DNA from 2 places in the Dickeya ananatis genome. Region 2 is predicted to be linked to the other one. Evidence: predicted binding sites of a transcription regulator. Region 2 holds the regulator's gene; the other holds the start of a gene.
The links. The regulator PurR, encoded in region 2, represses purine synthesis genes. The targets are predictions, from matches to a motif close to CANGCAAACGTTTGCNTG.

Region 1: FGI04_RS18685 (nucleobase:cation symporter-2 family protein) is a predicted target of PurR. The motif match lies at 1,613-1,630, and genes of this name have one in related genera.

What each region holds. Positions count from the first base shown of each region.
Region 1 covers NZ_CP040816.1:4,190,425-4,193,853, forward strand. Annotated here, with positions in the region: gene recG (ATP-dependent DNA helicase RecG) at 1-1,482, shown strand, start outside; gene FGI04_RS18685 (nucleobase:cation symporter-2 family protein) at 1,685-3,073, shown strand; gene FGI04_RS18690 (AsmA family protein) at 3,423-3,429, shown strand, end outside.
Region 2 covers NZ_CP040816.1:1,418,438-1,421,866, reverse strand. Annotated here, with positions in the region: gene FGI04_RS06150 (C40 family peptidase) at 1-842, shown strand, start outside; gene cydH (cytochrome bd-I oxidase subunit CydH) at 946-1,035, opposite strand; gene purR (HTH-type transcriptional repressor PurR) at 1,421-2,446, shown strand; gene cfa (cyclopropane fatty acyl phospholipid synthase) at 2,877-3,429, shown strand, end outside.

The DNA.
Region 1 (3,429 bases), 2.0 Mb from region 2:
CTGCACCGCCCACCACCGGATGTAAAGCTGGCGGAATTGGAGCAAGGGAAACACCCGGCACAACAACGTCTGGTCATGGAAGAGCTGTTGGCGCACCACCTGAGTATGCTGGCGGTGCGCGCGGGTGCACAACGCCACCGGGCGCTGGCGCTGGATACCAAAGACGACCTGAAGCAACAACTGCTGGCCGCGCTGCCGTTCAGCCCTACCGGCGCGCAACAACGGGTCGTGGCAGAAATCGAACAGGATATGAATCAGCCATTTCCGATGATGCGTCTGGTGCAGGGCGATGTCGGCTCCGGTAAAACACTGGTCGCGGCGTTGGCGGCGTTGCGGGCCATCGCTCACGGCAAACAGGTGGCGTTGATGGCCCCAACGGAATTGCTGGCTGAGCAACATGCCACCAACTTCCGTCGCTGGTTTGAGCCACTGGGTATTGAAGTGGGCTGGCTCGCAGGCAAGCAAAAGGGTAAAGCGCGGCAGGCCCAGCAGGAGGCTATCGCCAGCGGACAGGTTTCCATGGTGATCGGCACCCATGCTATTTTTCAGCAACAGGTTCAGTTCAGCGGTCTGGCGTTGGTGATTATCGACGAACAGCACCGATTTGGTGTGCATCAGCGGCTGGCGTTGTGGGAAAAAGGCGAAGAGCAGGGCTTCCACCCTCACCAGTTGATCATGACTGCCACACCGATTCCCCGCACACTGGCGATGACCGCTTATGCCGACCTGGATACCTCGGTCATCGATGAGCTGCCACCGGGCCGCACACCGGTAACCACCGTCGCCATTCCCGACACTCGCCGCGCCGACATCATTGAGCGGGTACGCCATGCCTGTCTGCAAGAGGGGCGGCAGGCATACTGGGTTTGTACCCTGATTGAAGAATCCGAACTATTGGAAGCGCAAGCGGCTGAAGCGACCTGCCAGGAGCTAAAAGCCGCGTTACCTGACCTCACGGTTGGTCTGGTGCATGGCCGGATGAAAGCAAAAGAAAAACAGGCCGTCATGGAGGCATTCAAAGCCAATCAACTGCATTTGTTGGTTGCTACGACCGTGATTGAGGTGGGTGTAGATGTGCCGAACGCCAGCCTGATGATTATCGAAAACCCGGAGCGACTGGGGCTGGCGCAATTGCATCAATTACGTGGCCGCGTCGGCCGTGGGGCCATCGCCTCCCACTGCGTGTTACTGTACAAATCACCACTGAGTAAAACCGCGCAAATGCGGCTTCAGGTTCTGCGCGACAGCAACGATGGCTTCGTCATCGCCCAGCGCGATCTGGAAATTCGCGGGCCCGGCGAACTGCTCGGCACCCGTCAGACCGGTAACGCCGCTTTCAAAGTGGCAGATTTACTGCGCGATCAGGCACTGATTCCGCAAGTCCAACGAGTCTCGCGCCATATCCATGAGCACTACCCGGAACATGCCAGAGCACTGATCGAGCGCTGGCTGCCAGAACGCACCCGTTATACCAACGCCTGATAACGTAGAAAGCGTTTTTATTGCGTTGCCCTCATCCCGTTGTTGTTACCCCTATCCTTAATAAAAGGATTGTGCCCCAGTTGAGTTTATCTGTTTGCGGCGATGATTCCCGGCGATAAGTAAATCCCATCCCGCAATCGATTGCTTTTACAGGGCAGATGATTAAAATGCGTTTTTTGCCGTTCAGGAGCGCCCCGCTATCATGAGTCTTTCCACCACCGAGCTACCCCAGACTGACGCCGTTACCCCGGCAAACAGCGAGCTGATTTACCGTCTGGAGGACCGGCCTCCTTTACCGCAGACGTTATTCGCCGCCTGCCAGCACCTGTTGGCGATGTTTGTTGCGGTCATCACCCCGGCGTTACTGATTTGTCAGGCGTTGGGCCTGCCAGCGCAAGATACGCAGCACATCATCAGCATGTCGCTGTTCGCTTCCGGTCTGGCTTCTATTTTGCAAATCAAAACCTGGGGACCGGTCGGCTCCGGCTTGTTGTCCATTCAGGGGACCAGCTTCAACTTTGTTACCCCGCTGATTATGGGCGGTATGGCGCTGAAAAACGGTGGCGCGGATGTACCGACGATGATGGCGGCGCTCTTCGGCACGCTGATGGTAGCCTCTTGCACCGAAATTCTGCTGTCACGCGTTTTGCACCTGGCTCGCCGCATTATTACACCGCTGGTTTCCGGTATCGTCGTGATGATCATCGGCCTGTCGCTGATTCAGGTTGGCCTGACATCAATCGGCGGTGGTTTTGCTGCCATGAGTAACCACACGTTTGGGGCACCGAAGAACCTGCTGCTGGCAGCCATCGTTCTGGTGGTGATTATCATCCTGAACCGCCAGCGTAACCCTTATTTGCGCGTGGCATCACTGGTTATCGCAATGGCTGTCGGCTATCTGGCAGCCTGGCTAATGGGTATGCTGCCGGAAAGCACTGGCACATCCAGCCACTCGCTGATTAACGTCCCCACCCCGTTGTACTATGGCCTTGGTTTTGACTGGAATCTGTTGATCCCGCTGATGCTGGTATTCATGGTGACCTCGCTGGAAACCATCGGTGATATCACCGCCACTTCCGACGTCTCCGAGCAGCCGGTCAGCGGCCCGCTCTACATGAAGCGCCTGAAGGGCGGCGTACTGGCTAACGGCCTGAACTCTTGCCTGTCTGCCGTGTTCAATACCTTCCCCAACTCCTGCTTTGGGCAGAACAATGGCGTGATTCAACTGACCGGGGTTGCCAGTCGCTATGTCGGTTTCGTTGTGGCATTGATGCTGATCGTACTAGGCCTGTTCCCGGCGGTGAGCGGTTTTGTGCAGCATATTCCCGAGCCGGTACTGGGCGGCGCAACTATCGTCATGTTCGGTACTATCGCCGCGTCTGGGGTACGAATTGTCTCCCGCGAGCCGCTTAATCGTCGCGCTATTATGATTATCGCGCTGTCGCTGGCTGTTGGCTTGGGTGTCTCCCAGCAGCCATTGATTTTGCAGTTCGCACCAGACTGGTTGAAAACCCTGCTGTCATCAGGCATTGCTGCGGGCGGTATCACAGCAATCGTGTTGAATCTGGTGTTCCCTCACGAAAAAGAGTAACGCGCGCTTCCAGAAATTTTTCCTCTTACGTGATAATAAGGGCCGATGGCGGTATACCCTAAATAATTCGAGTTTCAGGACAAAACGTGTTGCGTTTTGAACAACGCAACGCGTTGGCCCTTCAGGGCAAGGCTCATTGAGCCTTGTAACGCGGCAAGGGAAGGAATCCCGATGAGCTTACTCAGGTAAGTGATTCGGGTGACTGAACGCAGCCAACGCACCTGTAACTTGAAGTATGACGGGTATAACATCGGCCCTTATTTATTGTCTGTAATAAGTTACCTATTGAGATGACTGGATAATTACGGCATAACACGATCATCCCTTGCGAATGGCGCGGACTTAAGCAATGAAAT
Region 2 (3,429 bases):
AAAAACCGGAGAAAAACGCGAAGTCTACGCCAGCCAAAACCGTAGCCAGCCATGATAAAAATGCAAAGTCGCACAATGACAAGAAGTCTGCGGACAAAAAGTCGGTGGCGGCCGTAGCGCATTCCCCTCATACAAAATCGCAGCCTGAGAAAAGCACGCATACTGCCAGTACTCATACCACTAACAGTGCTCATGCAACTAAAGCGGTATTAGCTAAAACGGCAAAAAAAGAAACAACAAAGAAAGAGACGCTGGCGCAAGCTAAAACCAGCCACAAAGCCCATGAGCTGGCGGTGGCTAAAAGCGCACACAAAAAAGGTAAAGCGGCGGTCGACGAAGAAGATGAGGTAGCGGCCACATCTTCACATGGTAAAAGTAAGAAAGGTAAACACGATAAAGCGGCGCTGACCATCAGTGCTGCTCACCAAAAACGCTATCAGCACGCTAAATTGACTGCCATGAACAAGCTGATGAGCCAAATCGGTAAACCTTATCATTGGGGCGGTTCAACACCTTATTCAGGTTTTGATTGCAGCGGGCTGGTGTATTACGCCTATAAAGATGTGGTAAAAATCCCGATTCCGCGCACCGCCAATGAGATGTTCCACCTGCGTGACGCGGCTCCCATCAAGAAAAGCGAACTGGAAAGTGGCGACCTGGTGTTCTTTCGTATCACCAACCGCGGCGCTGCCGACCACGTTGGCGTCTACCTGGGCAATGGCCGTTTCATCCAGTCACCGCGATCGGGTTCCGATATCAAGATCAGTAAATTGAGTGAAGATTACTGGCAGGATCATTATGTCGGCGCTCGCCGCGTGGTGACACCGAAGACCATTCGCTAACAGTGATTCGCCAGATAATCACCGGCTAAACGACCTAATGAATAACGAGAAAAGGGGCACTAGCCCCTTTTCTGTTTTCTTTTTCTACACCGGCGATCTGCTATCAGTTCAATACCGCAGTGAAACCAAAGACAATGATCACCGCCAACGCAACCAACGTACTACACAGTGACATTTTCAAATTTGTATCCATCGTATTCTCCTGTATGTGACTGATGATCGCCGTCATCCCGTTACGTCTGAATCAGCACCGTATCCCGGCGGATGGGGAAACACACAAAGTATAGGTCTATTATGACCCGACTGAAGTCAAAAAACCGGTTTCTGCGTCACAGAGATAACACAAATTGCCTCTTCCCCTTTCGCTCTAAATCGGCCAAAATCCGCAGTTTACCGTGTACACTGCGTTGGTCGAAGCGTCAGCCCTCCCTTCAAGCTACACACCTCGGCATGTCTCCTACTGAAATGTTGCCTTGTTGTCCAGCAGGAGCAAAATTCACGCAGGCAAACGATTAACAACATATTTACTGCTGTAACAGACCCACGACTGTAACAGATGAGTTCAGGAGTCACTTTAGATGGCAACGATTAAAGATGTGGCAAAACGCGCAGGCGTTTCAACCACAACCGTATCACACGTGATTAATAAAACACGTTTCGTCGCCGAAGAGACCAAGGCTGCGGTACGCGCAGCTATTGATGAATTGCATTATTCACCCAGTGCGGTGGCCCGAAGCCTGAAAGTCAACCACACCAAATCCATCGGACTGCTGGCCACCTCCAGCGAAGCCCCCTATTTCGCTGAAATTATCGAAGCGGTGGAAAACAGCTGCTACGCCAGAGGCTATACGCTGATTCTGTGTAACTCTCACAATAATCAGGATAAACAGCGTGCTTATCTGTCCATGCTGGCGCAAAAACGTGTTGATGGCCTGCTGGTGATGTGTGCCGAGTACCCGCCTGAACTGCTGTCAATGCTGGCGGATTATCGCCACATCCCGATGGTCGTCATGGATTGGGGCGGAGCTCACAGCGATTTCACCGATACCATTGTTGATAATGCGTTTGCCGGTGGGTATATGGCCGGTCGTTATCTGATTGAGCGCGGGCACCGCGATATCGGCGCCATCCCCGGATCTCAGGGGCGCAATACTGGCAGCGGGCGTTATCTGGGCTTTCTGAAAGCGCTGAAAGAGGCGGATATTCCTCTACGTGAAGAGTGGGTGGTTCAGGGTGACTTTGAACCCGAATCAGGCTACAAAGCCATGCACCAGATTCTGGCGCAAAAACAGCGACCGACGGCGGTATTCTGCGGCGGCGATATTATGGCTATGGGGGCGATTTGTGCAGCGGATGAACTGGGCCTGCGTGTACCGCAGGATATTTCGGTGATCGGTTACGACAATGTGCGCCACTCCCGCTATTTTACGCCAGCGCTCACGACCATTCATCAGCCTAAGGAACGACTGGGACAAGCGGCATTCTCCATGTTGCTTGACCGCATCACCAGCAAACGCGAGGAAGCGCAAACCATCGAAGTCCACCCGACGCTGATCGAGCGTCGTTCTGTTGCCGACGGTCCATATCTCGATTACCGCCGTTAATGAATTAGCCAGACGATTTCGTTATCACTCGCAGGTGTGTCAACCGCCGCCATACCGCGCTGTAAAGCGCCAAAGCGTGCCTCCCTGGCACCCTAATATAGAACGCAATGTGCTGCTTTAGCCCGATGAATCTTGTCGACGGGTTAAAGCAGTCATACACTTGTCACTGTCATTGACGACAATAACCATGATCAGACGATGCTTTTAGCAGTACGCATCGCCTTACTTTTTCTACCCCACTAATGACTGTTGCACCGTTTGTCACGGCCGGGGTAGACGCCTTTCGTGTCGGCTTGTCTCTTATTTTCCTCTGAGGCTCTCAGGGATAGACGATGACGTGTGGAATGGGTACATCGAATACCCTCCCCATCGCCATAGTTGTCTGGTTTATCCCGTATAACGCATGTATCTGGCAAGGTAGGGAGAAGTTATGAGTTCATCTTATGTGGAGGATCTGGGTACCCCCAGTCAACCCTGGTTCCAACTGGTTAATGAAATGTTATCGGCCGCTGATATCGCCATTAACGGTTCGCGACCGTTTGATATTCAGGTCAAAAACCCTGAACTGTACAAGCGCATATTGCGTGACGGGTCACTGGGTCTGGGCGAAAGTTACATGGATGGCTGGTGGGAATGTGAACGGCTGGACATGTTTTTCCACCGTGCGATACGCGCCGGGCTGGAGAAGCAACTGCCCCAGCGTTGGCAGGATACGCTACGGATACTGATGGCGCGCCTGACCAATCTGCAATCGCGTCGGCGGGCATGGATTGTGGGTAAGGAGCATTACGACCTCGGTAATGATCTTTTTAGCCTGATGCTAGACCCGTACATGCAGTACTCCTGTGGTTACTGGAAACAAGCCGAAACCCTGGAGCAGGCACAACAAGATAAGCTGCGCCTCATTTGCGAGAAATTGCAGTTACGCCGCGGGATGACACTGCTGGATATCGGCTGCGGCTGGGGCGGTCTGGCTGAATTTG